Regions from separate parts of the Rhizobium sp. YS-1r genome, predicted to be linked through region 3. Evidence: riboswitches for the same ligand, from Rfam matches in the RefSeq annotation. Region 3 holds a riboswitch; each other region holds the start of a gene.
The links. Region 3 has a riboswitch for thiamine pyrophosphate ahead of thiB (thiamine ABC transporter substrate binding subunit). Riboswitches for the same ligand answer to the same signal wherever they lie in the genome.
Positions count from the first base shown of each region.

Region 1: it holds a riboswitch for thiamine pyrophosphate, as region 3 does, so the genes downstream of both, thiM (hydroxyethylthiazole kinase) here and thiB (thiamine ABC transporter substrate binding subunit) in region 3, are expected to answer to the same signal.
Region 2: it holds a riboswitch for thiamine pyrophosphate, as region 3 does, so the genes downstream of both, thiC (phosphomethylpyrimidine synthase ThiC) here and thiB (thiamine ABC transporter substrate binding subunit) in region 3, are expected to answer to the same signal.

Region 1 covers NZ_JPYQ01000001.1:463,262-467,952, reverse strand. Annotated here, with positions in the region: gene JL39_RS02130 (heavy metal translocating P-type ATPase) at 1-2,125, opposite strand, end outside; TPP riboswitch at 2,237-2,334, shown strand; gene thiM (hydroxyethylthiazole kinase) at 2,376-3,179, shown strand; gene thiE (thiamine phosphate synthase) at 3,176-3,811, shown strand; gene thiD (bifunctional hydroxymethylpyrimidine kinase/phosphomethylpyrimidine kinase) at 3,808-4,608, shown strand; gene JL39_RS02110 (acetyl-CoA hydrolase/transferase family protein) at 4,623-4,691, opposite strand, start outside.
Region 2 covers NZ_JPYQ01000025.1:209,334-214,024, forward strand. Annotated here, with positions in the region: gene JL39_RS19390 (amino acid--[acyl-carrier-protein] ligase) at 1-619, opposite strand, end outside; gene JL39_RS19395 (acyl-CoA dehydrogenase family protein) at 674-1,855, opposite strand; gene JL39_RS19400 (acyl carrier protein) at 1,855-2,106, opposite strand; TPP riboswitch at 2,287-2,418, shown strand; gene thiC (phosphomethylpyrimidine synthase ThiC) at 2,513-4,324, shown strand.
Region 3 covers NZ_JPYQ01000055.1:207,355-212,045, forward strand. Annotated here, with positions in the region: gene thiP (thiamine/thiamine pyrophosphate ABC transporter permease ThiP) at 1-1,414, opposite strand, end outside; gene thiB (thiamine ABC transporter substrate binding subunit) at 1,425-2,414, opposite strand; TPP riboswitch at 2,471-2,572, opposite strand; gene JL39_RS23760 (response regulator) at 2,792-3,247, opposite strand; gene JL39_RS23765 (ABC-F family ATP-binding cassette domain-containing protein) at 3,406-4,691, opposite strand, start outside.

The sequences.
Region 1 (4,691 bases), on a different contig from region 3:
GGATCGTGGTCACCAGGAACACCGCCTTCAGGCCGAGCGCAATGGTGATGTTCTGGTAGATGTTGCGCATCGTCCGCTTCGAGAGCTCGATCATGTCGGCGATGTCCAGGACCCGCCCATGCAGCGCGGCCGCGTCGGCAGTCTCAAGCGCGACATCCGTGCCGCCGCCGATCGCAATCCCCACATCCGCAGCAGCAAGCGCCGGTGCATCGTTGATGCCGTCACCGACCTTGCCGACCACGAAACCCTCACGCTTCAGTTCGCCGACGATGCGGCTCTTGTCTTCCGGCATCAGCTCGGCTCGCACCTCGACGTTGAGTTCCTTGCCGATTGCAGACGCCGTGCGGGCATTGTCGCCCGTCAGCATTACGGTTTTCACGCCGGCGTCAGAGAGTGCTTTCAGTCCCGCCATGGCGTCGGGGCGTGGCTGGTCGCGCATGGCGATCGCGCCGGCCAGGACGCCACCGACGATCAGCACGGACACGGTCTTGCCTTCGTCGTTGAGGCCGGCGATCCGCCGGGAATGGGCCATCGGCAGCGATACCCGTTCGGCCGCCGCCTTTGGCGAACACAGAAAGACTTCCTGGCCTTCGACCGTGGCGGCGACACCCTTGCCATTCAGGGATCTGGCATCCGACACAGCGGGAATATCCACCTCATCCTCGGCCGCCTTGGCGAGGATTGCGACGGCCAGCGGATGGCTCGAGCCGGTTTCAAGCGCCGCGGCGTAACGCAGCACGTCTTCGGCGTTGCGGCCGAAGGCGATCACGTCCGTCACCTGCGGCTTGCCCGCGGTCAGTGTTCCGGTCTTGTCGAGCGCCACGGCCGTCAGCTTGCCGAGCGTTTCCAGAACGGCACCGCCCTTCATCAGCAAGCCGCGACGGGCACCGGAGGAAAGCGAAGCAGCGATCGCAGCCGGCGTCGAGATGACCAGCGCACAGGGGCAGCCGATCAGCAGGATCGCCAGGCCCTTGTAGATCCACACCCCCCAGGCGGCACCGGCCACAAGCGGCGGCAGGATGGCAACCAGAGCGGCAACCACCACGACGCCGGGTGTGTAATAGCGTGAAAAACGGTCGATGAAACGCTCGGTCGGCGCCTTCTTCTCCTGCGCCTCCTCGACCATCCGGACAATGCGGGCGATCGTGTTGTCCTCCGCGGCAGCCGTCACCCGTACGCGCAGCGCCGCATCGCCGTTAATCGTGCCGGCGAAAACCTTATCGCCCACGCCTTTGACGACCGGCGTGCTTTCCCCCGTCACCGGCGCCTGGTCGACCGCGCTCGTGCCGGCGACGATGACGCCATCCGCCGAAATCCGATCGCCTGGCCGCACGAGGATGACAGAGCCGACCGCCAGGTTCTCGGCCGGCACCTCACGGGTCTGCCCGTTCACCTCCAGCAACGCGTTCTTCGGGACCAGCGCCGTGAGGCTGCGGATGCTCTGGCGCGCCTTGCCGGCTGCGACCCCTTCCAGAAGTTCGCCGACGAGGAAGAGGAAGACCACGGCGGCAGCCTCTTCCGAGGCATTGATGACGACCGCTCCGACGGCGGCAATGGTCATCAGCATCTCGATCGAAAACGGCGTGCCGGCAAGGGCTGCCATGACGGCGCGACGGGCGATCGGCACAAGACCGATCAGCATGGCGGCCGAGAATATGTAGGTGTCATAGGCCGGCACCAGATGGCCGAGCCCATAGGCAACTGCGAGCGCCGCACCGGCAAGGATAGTCAGCCGGCCTTTGGCGCTCTTCCACCACGGTCCTTCCGTCAGCCCATGGTCGTGACCATGAAGGCCTTCAATCTCCCTGGCGCCATGTGTGGAGTGGCTGCCGTCGTTGTGGTCATGGCTGTGATCGTGTCCGCCATCGTGATCATGCTCATGCCCCGTCGTAGTTGGCGCCTTCCTGCCGAGCGCCCGCAGCGAATAACCAAGCCCGGTCACCTTTTTCTCGATCGCGCCCAGGTCGCTCGTTTCGTCATGGCTCACTGTCATCGTACCGGCGGCGACGGATACTGAGACATCCTCGACGCCCGGCATGCGGCGCACTGCCGTGTCGATCTTGGTCGCACAACTTGCGCAATCCATGCCGCCAACCTTGTACCGAGCCTGATTTGTCGCTGCCATTTCTCTTCCTTTCGGGATCGAGCACTTCCTTACAACCTCCAGCCACTAGAGCTTCAAGGGTATTTTTCAGAAAAATTCGCTGGCGGTCGCAGGCCGATCTGCGGTAAGCCTTGTCCCAGACAGGGGCGTCCGGCGTAAAGCTGGGCTGAGAAGTACCCTTTGAACCTGAACCAGATCATGCTGGCGGAGGGAGTCGTTCGGTTCTTCGATCAGAAGAACCCATGCGTCTGCCCCGCCGAACGAGGCGAGAATGCAGACCACACAGACTCCAGGCCAATTGCTGACTGCGATGCGTGCGAAAAATCCGCTTGTCCAGAACATCACCAATTTCGTGGCGATGAATATCGCGGCGAATGTGATGCTCGCTGCCGGCGCCTCGCCCGCCATGGTGCATACGAAAGAGGAGGCCGGCGAATTTGCCAGTATCGCATCTGCGCTGACGATCAATATCGGAACGCTTTCGCCGGATTTCCTGGCTGGCATGAAGGAAGCTGCGAAAGCCGCTGGCGAAACCGGCAAGCCCTGGGTGCTCGATCCGGTCGCCCATTTCGCCACCGCCTACCGCCGCGCTGCTGTCGCCGAACTCATGAAGCTGAAACCCACGATCGTGCGTGGCAATGCCTCCGAGATCATTGCGCAGGCAGGCAGCCAGTCGAGCGGCCACGGCGTTGACAGCGGCGATCCGACCGAGGCGGCGGAAGGTTCGGCGATCGCGCTTGCCCGGCAGAGCGGCTCCATCGTCGCGGTTACCGGTGAAGTGGATTTCGTCACCGACGGCCAGCACTCGGTTCGCATCATGGGCGGTTCAGCGCTGATGCCACGCGTCACTGCCCTCGGCTGCTCGCTCACCTGCCTCGTTGGCGCCTTTGCGGCGGCAAACCCGGAAGGACCGTTCGAGGCGACGGCGGCGGCACTCGCCATGTTCGCGGTCGCTGGCGAGGAAGCGGCTATCAGTGCCGCCGGACCAGGCTCCTTCTTGCCCCTCTTTCTCGATCGCCTTGCAACACTTTCGCCCGAGACGCTCGATACCAAAGCCAGGATCGTCAGCGCATGAAGAATTTCGACCTTTCCGTCTATCTCGTCCTCGATCCCGATCTCTGCCGCGAAATCGGCATGGTGGAGACTGCCCGGCTTGCCGTCGAGGGCGGCGCTACGATCGTGCAGCTCCGCGACAAGCACGCGGATACGGCGCAGATCATCGAGACCGGCCGTGCCCTGAAGGCAGCGCTTGCCGGCGCCAGAGTGCCACTGATCGTCAATGACGATGTCGAGGCGGCGATCGCAATCGGTGCCGCAGGCCTGCATGTCGGTCAGAGCGACATGGTCGCGGCTATCGCCCGCGAGCGCATTGGCCGGGACATGATCCTCGGTCTCTCGGTCGAAACCGAGGAACTGGCGCAACGCATCGATACCTCCGTCGTGGACTATGTCGGCATCGGCCCGGTCTTTGCGACCGTCACCAAGCCGGACCACAAGCAACCGATCGGCTTCGACGGACTTGCCCGCATCGTCGCAGCAGCACCCGTGCCGGCTGTCGCGATAGGCGGCGTCAAGGCGGAACATGCTGGCCCAGCACTTGCCGCCGGCGCGAGAGGCATCGCCGTCGTCTCCGCGATCTGCGGCCAGCCGGACCCCAAAGCCGCCGCCCGCAGGATTGCCGAGGAAATCGAAAGGGCACGCGCATGATCCGCAATATTCTTTCCATCGCCGGTTCCGATCCCTCCGGCGGCGCCGGCATTCAGGCCGACCTCAAGACGTTTTCGGCACGCGGCACCTATGGCATGGCCGTGCTGACGGCGCTGACCGCGCAGAACACGCAAGGGGTCACGGGTGTGCATCCGGTGCCTGCCGAGTTCGTCGCGGAGCAGATCCGCACCATTTTCGCGGATGTGCGGGTGGATGCGGTAAAGATCGGCATGATTGCCAATACCGAGATTGCCGAAACGGTTGCGGATGTGCTCAAGCCCTATCGCGATAGCCTGCCGATCGTGCTCGACCCGGTAATGATCGCCAAGGGAGGCTCCCCGCTGCTTGCTTCGGAGGCGATGGATGCCGTCACCTATCGGCTGATGCCGGTTGCCACCGTCGTCACACCCAATCTGCCGGAAACAGCCGCCCTGCTCGGCGAACCCGTCGCCACCACCCGCCAGATAATGGCCGATCAGGCCGAACGCCTGCGTAAAATCGGTCCGAAGGCGGTACTGGTGAAGGGCGGTCACCTGGAGAGCAGTGACAGCCCGGATGTCCTGGCCGATGCCTCCGGCATCCATTGGTTCGAGGGAAATCGCGTGGCGACGAAGAACACACACGGCACCGGGTGTACGCTTTCCAGCGCGATCGCCGCGGAACTCGCCAAGGGCGCCTCACCGGCCGAGGCCGTCGCGATCGCCAAAGCCTATCTCTCCGGCGCCATCGCGGCTGCCGGCACGCTCACCGTGGGAACCGGCCACGGTCCCGTGCAGCATTTTCACGAATGGTGGTAGGAACAGTCGTTCGCTCAGCCAAGCCGCATGGTGCCGGTCTGCCGGCTCCGCTCATGCCAGGAAAATGCCTCTTCGAGCAGATG
Region 2 (4,691 bases), on a different contig from region 3:
ACGGATCGTTGGCCACGTCGATCGTCACGTCGAGACCGACCGACTTCATCATCTCGACGCCGCGGTCCATCCAGCGCTGGCGGAAGTCCGTCACATGCTGTTCGGTCCCCATGCAGACATATTCGCGCATGCGGAAAAGCTGCTGGCGGGCCGGATCTTTGGAAGGTTCGTGGCGGAAGCAATAGCTCTGCAGGTCGTAGAGGCCGCCGGATTTCGGCAGCTTGCCGCGGCGTGCGACCGTCGGGTAGAGCGGGTAGCAGGCGGCCGGCGTCAGTACGATATCGGTCGCCTCCTGGCCTTTGGTCCAGTCTTCGCCCACTTCCATGCATTTCAGGAGGCTCATGTGGTCGAGCTCGCTGCCGCAGAAGGAATGCACCGTGCCGGCAAGCTGCGGAAAGCTCTTCATATAGCCGCTGGTTTCGAAGAATTCGCGGTTCATGCCCGGCGGAAAGCGCATGGCCTCGGCGCCATCGGCGCCGCCCACGCTGTCGATCAGTCGCTCGAAAGCGGCGATGACGTCCTCGAACTGGCCGCTTCGGCCGTAAAGACCGTCGACGCCGGTCTCGATCAGAAGGCCTGCATCGAACAGGCGGTCGAGAAAGGAAACTTGCATGTCCATTGGCTTCACCTCAATCAATTCATTTGAAGGGCAATTCATTTGACGAAGTGGGCGTCAGCCGAGAAGGCTGGTGTCCGGTTTCTGCACGAGCAACATGGTCGACGTGTTGCCGAGGATGCGGTCGTTGGAGATCATCAACTGGGCGGAATGGGCATCGCGCAGGTGCCTGCCGAGGCTGTAGGGCGTGCCGTTCTTGTAGCCCATGATGCCGCAGATGATCATCGCCTGGTTGATGATCGTCAGGATCGTCTCGGAGGAGGCGAGCTTGACGTTGTTCATGGCGATCGAGAACGCCATGGAGGAAAGCTGGTCCGGATCCGCCCGGGCATCCTCGTAGGCCCTGAGGCCCGAGAGGATGTTGGCCTTCAGGAGCTGCAGCAGGTTCGAGGCCTCGGCCAGCCGCAACGCGCCGGGCGGCTGCGAGCCGCCCGCCTTGCGGGCGGCGGCGCGCACGAAGGCCTGGGCGCGAAGCACCGCATCGGCGGCGATACCGTACCAGACGGCGCTCCACAGCAGGTGGGAGCTTGCGAGCATGGACTGTGCGGCGATTTCGGCGAAAGTCTTCGGGAAGACCTGTGCCGCGGGCGCCTCGCCCTTGAAGATGAAACCATCCGAGCAGGTGCCGCGCATGCCGAGCGTATCCCAGTCGACGGTCTTTTCGAGCGTATACTGGCTCTTCCTGAAGACGGTCATCACCTGGTCGCCCGGAGCCGCGTCCGCACGGGCGCGGGAGGTGACCATGATCGCGTCGGCGTGCTCCCCGTAGGAAATCACCGTCGCATCCTTGGTCAGCCGGCAGGTGTCGCCGTCGATCTCGATGGCGCAGATGGAATTGCGCAGGTTCCCGCCGATGCCGGCCTCCGTCGTCGCCGAGGCGACGAGAAGCTGGCGAGCGCAAAGCTCGCGCATGAAATCCCTGTGCCATTCGCTCTCGGCACCGTGCTCGACAAGGCTCGAAACCTTGATCTGGTGCATGGCGAAGACCATGGCGCTCGCGGCACAGGCCTGTCCCAGAATGGAGCAGATCTCCGCGAGCTCCTGCGTCGTTGCACTCTCGCCGCCGAAGGCTGCGGGGATCTGGATGCCGAGCAGGCGTTCGGCCTTCATGGCATCGACGGCTTCCTTCGGGAAGCGGCCTTCGCGGTCGACGGAATCGGCGAAATCGGCGGCCACCCTCGCCACGCGATGGGCGCGTGCGCCGAGGCTCATATCGGTTGCGACAGCGGCAAGGCTCATCACGCGGCCTCTTTGGCTTTCAGGATGTGGGATACCGTCTGCTCGATCGCCGAGATGCTGGCAAAGGACTTGCGGTTCAACAGGTTGTCCGGAAACTCGATGTCGAAGGCCTCTTCGAGGCCCAGCATGAGCTGCACGGATGCAAAGGAAGAAAGGCCCGCCGCATAAAGATCGGCGCCATCTTCCAGCTCGGTCACGGCGACCGGCAGATTGCCCAGTTTCGCCAGCAGTTCGCGAATGGTCTCGTTCATCTCGACGTCTCCCGATAATTGGAACTCAAGCGTTCATCGCTGGCGGGATGTTTAGGCCGGAAAGCATAAGATTCCGGTAAGAAACATGCTGAAAATCGGGCTGCGGGATTCGCTAAAATCCAACCGATCGGCATCTGTCCGAACTGACTTGACAGGAGGGCGGCTCCGGTTTCTGATGTCCGGATTCACCAGGGGGGTCCCGGCAAGGGGCTGAGATACTGCTGGGCAATACGGCTTTGCCGATTGTGGCGCAGTGACCCGTTGAACCTGATCCAGTTCATACTGGCGTAGGGACGGTGCGGACGCTCACGGCTCAATGGCGGGATTCCCGCTCCGGCTCAAGGCGTTCTTCCATCATTCCAGCACCGGACTGGGTCTCCAAACGTCAAACCTTGGAGCCTCAACCATGAATATCGCGACCACCAAGCTTACCCCGGTCGTCACCACCGGCCCGCTTCCCGCTTCGAAGAAGGTCCTGAAGCCCGGAGTCCTTCATCCCGACATCCGCGTGCCGATGCGCGAGATCGCGCTGCACCCGACCTCCGGCGAACCGCCGGTGACGGTCTATGACTCATCCGGCCCCTATACGGCCGAAGGTGCGACGATCAGCATTGAATCCGGCCTGCCGCGTCTTCGCGAAAGCTGGATCAAGGCCCGCGGCGACGTGGAGACCTATGAGGGACGCATCGTCAAGCCGGAGGACAACGGCTTTGTCACCGGCGATCGCCTGACGCCGGAATTCCCGGTTCGCAATGCGCCGTTGAAGGCGAAAGCGGGCCTGGCCGTCACCCAGCTCGCCTATGCGCGGGCCGGGATCATAACGCCGGAAATGGAGTTCATCGCGATCCGGGAAAATCTCGGACGGCAGGCTGCGAAAGAAGCACTTGCCCGCGATGGCGAAAGTTTTGGGGCGCACGTGCCAGACTTTGTGACGCCGGAATTCGTGCGCCAGGAAGTCGCCGCCGGCCGGGCGATCATCCCCGCCAATATCAACCATCCGGAGACCGAACCGATGATTATCGGCCGGAACTTCCTGGTGAAGATCAACGCCAATATCGGCAATTCGGCCGTCACCTCGTCGATGGCCGAAGAGGTCGAGAAAATGGTCTGGGCGATCCGCTGGGGCGCCGATACGGTCATGGACCTGTCGACCGGCCGCAACATCCATAACATCCGCGAATGGATCATCCGCAACTCGCCGGTCCCGATCGGCACGGTGCCGCTCTACCAGGCGCTCGAAAAGGTGAACGGCATTGCCGAGGATCTCACCTGGGAAGTTTTCCGCGACACGCTGATCGAGCAGGCCGAACAGGGCGTCGACTATTTCACCATCCATGCCGGCGTCCGGCTTGCCTACATTCCGCTCACCGTCGACCGCGTCACCGGCATCGTCTCGCGCGGCGGATCGATCATGGCCAAGTGGTGTCTGCATCACCACAAGGAGAGCTTTCTCTACGAGCACTTTGAAGAGATCTGCGACATCTGCCGCGCCTATGACGTCTCCTTCTCGCTCGGCGACGGGCTGCGCCCCGGCTCGATCGCCGACGCCAACGATGCGGCGCAGTTCGCGGAGCTGGAAACGCTCGGCGAATTGACGCAGATCGCCTGGGCGAAGGACTGCCAGGTGATGATTGAAGGCCCCGGCCATGTGCCGATGCACAAGATCAAGGAAAACATGGACAAGCAGCTGAAGGTCTGCGGCGAAGCGCCGTTCTATACGCTTGGGCCACTGACGACCGATATCGCGCCGGGCTATGACCACATCACGTCCGGCATTGGTGCGGCGATGATCGGCTGGTTCGGCACGGCCATGCTCTGCTACGTCACGCCGAAGGAACATCTCGGCCTGCCGGACCGCGACGACGTCAAGGTCGGCGTCGTCACCTACAAGATCGCCGCGCATGCGGCCGATCTTGCCAAAGGGCATCCCGCCGCTCGCATCCGCGACGATGCGCTGTCGCGCGCCCGGTTCGAGTTCCGCTGGGAGGACCAGTTCAACCTGTCGCTCGATCCGGAAACGGCGCGCAATTTCCATGACGAGACGCTGCCGAAGGAGGCACACAAGGTGGCGCATTTCTGCTCCATGTGCGGTCCGAAATTCTGCTCCATGCGGATTTCGCACGACATCCGTGCCGAAGCGCAGAAGGAGGGGCTGGAGGCGATGGCCGCGAAATACCGCGACGGCGGCGACCTCTACATGCCGGTCGGAAAGGATTGATGCATCAAAGCCTCCGCCGATCTTCCGGCGGAGGTATTCCTCATTGCTGTGCTTGACCTGAGGATTCAAGCACATGCCCGCTCCCCTCTTGGCCTCATTTAGCGTTTGCTGGGCAGCAGGCCGTCGATCTAACCGAAGCGGGCTTGTTTGAGGAAGCCGGTGCGTCGATCCGATCTCCCCACTTGAGGGGAGGGCTATCGCATATGGGAATCGAGCATGCTGCCCGCTTCATCATTCCACGGAAGCCATAGCATGTTTATTATATGCAATTCCCCTGCACTTGAGGGGGAGATGCCCGGTAGGGCAGAGGGGGTGTGGTGAGGCAAATCAAGGCCTTGACCGAAGCCGGCAGAAAAAATCACTCCCT
Region 3 (4,691 bases):
AGGAGAGGGCCGTCAAAAGGGGTCTTATCAGGACGGGCAGGTCGATTCGTTGAAGCTTTGCCAAGCCGGAAATCCCGAGACTTGCCGATAGCCTGCCCGATTGCTGACGATGGGTCTCAATTGCCGGCGCGAGCACGCGCATGACGAAGGGTAACGCCATCAGCATGTTGATCAACGCCAGCAAAGCCGGCGCAAAACGGGTCACATCGCCGATCGGGCGCAGCGTGAGGAACCAGCCGGTCCCAAGCACGACAGGCGGGACCAGGAGTACCAGGGAGGACATGCCGCCAAGCAGGGCGGAGAATCCTCCGGCGACTTTTCCAGGTCGCTTCATATCGGCTACAGACCCCCGCGCGGCAATGATTGCCAGCGATGTAAGGACGGCGAGCAAGCCGGCGGTAAGGGCGATGGCAAAACTCGTCCATGCGGCGCGAAGGAAGGCGATGCTGGTCGCAAGTTTCCAGAGATCGGCCTTCAGCCCGGCAGAGACAATCGATGCCAACGGCAGAACCAGAAAGGCGGTGGCGACCGAAATGGCGAACGCATCCCAAAGTCGTGCGGGCACGGTCCGGCCGTCGAAACGGCGGGTCGCCTGACCTGCTGTCATGCCCGCATCGTCCGGTATGGGAAACCGCGCCATGGCGATCAGGATCAGCGCGGTAATGCCGATCTGCAGGATCGCGAGCGCGACGGCGCGCGGCGGGTCGAAATCGAAACGCAGCGATTGGTAGATCGCAACTTCGAGCGTCGTTGCCGCAGGTCCACCGCCGAGCACGAGCACGAGCGTGAAACTGGTGGCGCAGAGCATGAAGATCAGGCCGGCAATGCCGGGTATGACGCGTTGCACAGCCGGCCACTCGATGAACCGAAAGACCGAAAATGGTCGCATGCCGAGGCTGGAGGCGAGCTGCCAGTATTCCGCCGGAAGCCGCTCCAGCGCGGCGAGCAGCAGCCGGGCGGCGAGCGGCAGGTTGAAGAAGACATGGGCCAGCAGAATGCCGGTAAGTCCGTAGATGCTGACTGGCTGGTCGAGGCCGAGTTTCAACAGCAGGCTGTTGATCACACCCTGCCGGCCCCAGATGCCGATAAGACCCAATGCGCCGATCAGCACCGGCAGGCCCATGGGAACCGCCATCAACCGGATCATCCAGACACGTCCTGGAAAACGGGGGCGGCGCGCAAGCGCCAGCGTAACGGGTATGGCAAAGGCGATGGAGAGCAGTGTCGAAAGCACAGCCTGCCATAGGGTGAAGCGCAGGATCCGCCAGGTATAGGCCGTGAAGAGCCGGGCTCCTGTGTCCCCGGCATCCCATGAAAGCAGTGCGGTGACAGCAATGCCGACGAAGAGGGTGATGCCAAGGAGGCTCAGCAGGCCCCAGGCAATCCCCCGTCGTCGTTGGGCGCGGGTCAGCAAGGCGGAGGTCTTAGTTCATGCTCATGGCGGTCAGCCATTCGTCGATCCAGGCCTGCCGATTCTTCGCCACCTCGTCCGAGCCCATCAGGAAGGTCGTTTTCGGCTGCACGAGCTTGTCGAAGGCGTCCGGCAACGGCTCGGATGTCTTCGAAATCGGCATCATCCAGTTGGTGGTGGGGATAATGTCCTGAAAGACTGGCGAGACCATGAACCTGAGGAACTGTTTGGCCAGATCCTTGTCGGACGCGTTTGTCAACATGCCGGCCACCTCGATCTGGATGTAGTGGCCCTCCGAGAAGGATGCGGCCTGGTAGCGTTCGGTCTTTTCCTCGACCATGTGATAGGCAGGCGAAGTGGTGTAGGAGAAGACCATCGGCACCTCGCCCTTTGTGAGAAGGCCATAGGCTTCCGACCAGCCGGGGGTGACTGTCAGCACGCGCTTCCTGAGTTTCGCCCAGGCTTCCGGCGCCTTGTCGCCGTAGACCGACCTCACCCAGAGCAGCAGGCCTAGTCCCGGCGTCGAGGTGCGCGGATCTTCGATTGCGATTTTCTGCGAAGGGTCGCCTTCCACCAGTTCCTTCAGGCTATTGGGCGGATTCTTCATCACCTGCGTATCGTAGACGACGGCAAAATGACCGTAGTCATAGGGGATGAACGTATCGTCGGTATAATTTCCAGGCACACTGATCGCGGATGTATCGAGGCCGTGCGGCTCGAAAAGGCCGGTTGCCTTGGCTTCCGAAATCAGGTTGGTGTCCAGGCCGAGCGCGATATCGGCATCCGTCTTCTCGCCTTCGAGCTTGAGGCGGGTGAGGAGCGCCACACCATCGGCAACGCCGACGAAGTTGAGCCTGCAGGTGCAGCTCTTTTCGAAGGCTTCCTTGACCTTCGGGCCGGGCCCCCAGTCGGAGACGAAGCTTTCATACGTATAGACAGTCAGTGTCTTTTCCTGCGCCTGAGCGGACAGTGAAAAGGAAAGGGCGGCTGCGGCCGCGAACATCGAAAGAACGATCTTGCGCATCAGCGCCTCCTCTTTTGATTGTGGGAATAGGCGCTGATGGGAAGCCGTCTAATCCCTCCGCCGGTCTTAACCGGATCAGGTTCCGCGGGTTGGCAAAGCCTCTCAGCCACACTGGCGTGGCACCCCGTTAGAGCGAATCAGGTGTAGCGGCGGTGGGATCGGCTGGCAAGAGGCTGCGCCGCGATCAGGCAGCGCTCATATCCATCTACATGATTTCCCAGACGTGGCCGTCCGGATCCCGGAAGCTGCAGCCGTACATGTTTTTTCCTCTTTGTCCCCATCCAACGCACATGGGCGCGTTCGCCCCAAGGATGAGTAAGAGAATGTAAAACCGACATCGCAGCCAGGGTTTTTCTCTAGTGGTGCGGGTTCCGGCGGAACACCTTGAGTTCGCGCGGAACGGCTGCCATGCCGTGAAGCCGGTTGGCAATGGCATAATCGATCGTCCTTTCCATGACCTCCGGCATGACGGGCTTGGTGAGAACACCGAGAGAACCTTCCACGCCATCTTCGAGATCATCAGGGGTCGCGGTCATGAAGATGACCGTCACGCCATATCGTTCGGCAAGCTGCCGTCCAATCTCCGGACCGGTCCTTCCATCGGTCAGATTGACGTCGACGATCGCGATATCGGCGCGCGGCGCCAGTTCCAGGGCATGTTTTCGGGCATTGGCAAAACCCGCCACCTTCAGTCCCATATTTTCGACAGTTTCGGCGATATCGAGAGCGATCAGGAACTCATCCTCCACGATCAGCACCCGTTGACTCGTCACCTCACTGGGTGGCCGACGACGCGTTACATTTGTCAGCATTGGACGTCCCCGCACGGTTTCCGGTCCTTAATTCGGATCGAGGGCGACGACTGGCGCCTCGACCATGAACGCAGGCAGAACGAGCAGGATGGTGGCTTGTTCCGTTTTGCGACAGACGCCTCTGCCGAAACGGTTATTAGAGTTAATAATTCGTTAGTTCAGCTCTCCAGCTCTTCCCGCAGCATCTCGAGCTCGAGCCATTCTTCTTCCATTTTCGTCAGTCTTTCGCGCAGGCTTTCCATTTCCGCCGCAAGCTTGTGGAAGGCGGCAGGGTCTTTGGAAAAGAGGTTCGGGTCCGCCATCTTCTTCTCGCGGACAGCAATTTCTTCCTCCGCCTTGGCAATTTCCTTCGGCAGGTTTTCGAGTGCGAATTTCTGCTTATAGGAGAGCTTTCCCTTGGCCTTGGAGGTTTCGGCCGGCGGCGCGGCGGCCTCTGTCTTCTGCCGTTCCGTTCTCTCCGTCTTGCGCTTCTCCTCGATCGCGCCTCTCCGTTGGGCCAGCATGTCCGTATAGCCGCCGGCATATTCGATCCACCGCCCGTCCGGCGCCTCCGGATTGGCCGGGGCGATCGTCGAGGTCACGGTGCGGTCCAGGAAATCGCGATCATGGCTGACGAGGATCACCGTGCCGTTGTAGCCGGCGACAATTTCCTGCAGCAGATCCAGCGTTTCGATGTCGAGGTCGTTGGTGGGTTCGTCGAGAATCAAGAGGTTCGAGGGCTTCGCCATGATGCGGGCGAGCATCAGGCGGGCACGTTCACCACCGGAAAGGCTCCTGATCGGTGTCCTGATCTGTTCCGGCTGGAACAAGAAGTCCTTCATGTAGCCTGCGACATGCCGCTGCTCGCCATTGACCAGCAACGTCTCCCCGCGGCCGTCTGTCAGGTAGTGGGAGAGCGTCTCCTCCGGATTCAGGTTCTCGCGCTTCTGGTCGAGCGTTGCGATCTCAAGATTGGTGCCGAGCTTGACGGTACCGCTATCTGGTGCGAGCTGCCCGGTCAGCATCTTGAGCAATGTCGTCTTGCCCGCGCCATTAGGCCCTACGAGGCCGATCCGGTCGCCGCGATGAATCCGGATCGAAAAAGGTGCGACGATCTGCCGGTCATAGGCTTTGGTGATGTTCTCCGCCTCGATCACAAGCTTGCCCGATTCACGACCTTCGGTGACCTGCGCCTGGACGGTCCCTTGGGGCCCTTTGTGGCCGCGATAGGCTGCTCGCATGGATTGCAGATCGCCGAGGCGCCGCATGTTGCGCTTGCGGCGCGCGGTCACGCCATAACGCAGCCAATGCTCCTCGCGCTCGATCGCCTTGCCGAGCTTGTGCTGTTCCAGCTCCTCAGCCTCCAGCACTTCGTCACGCCATGCTTCAAAATGAGCGAACCCCTTGTCGAGACGGCGGGAGATGCCGCGGTCGAGCCAGACGGTCGCGGTCGAAACCCGTTCGA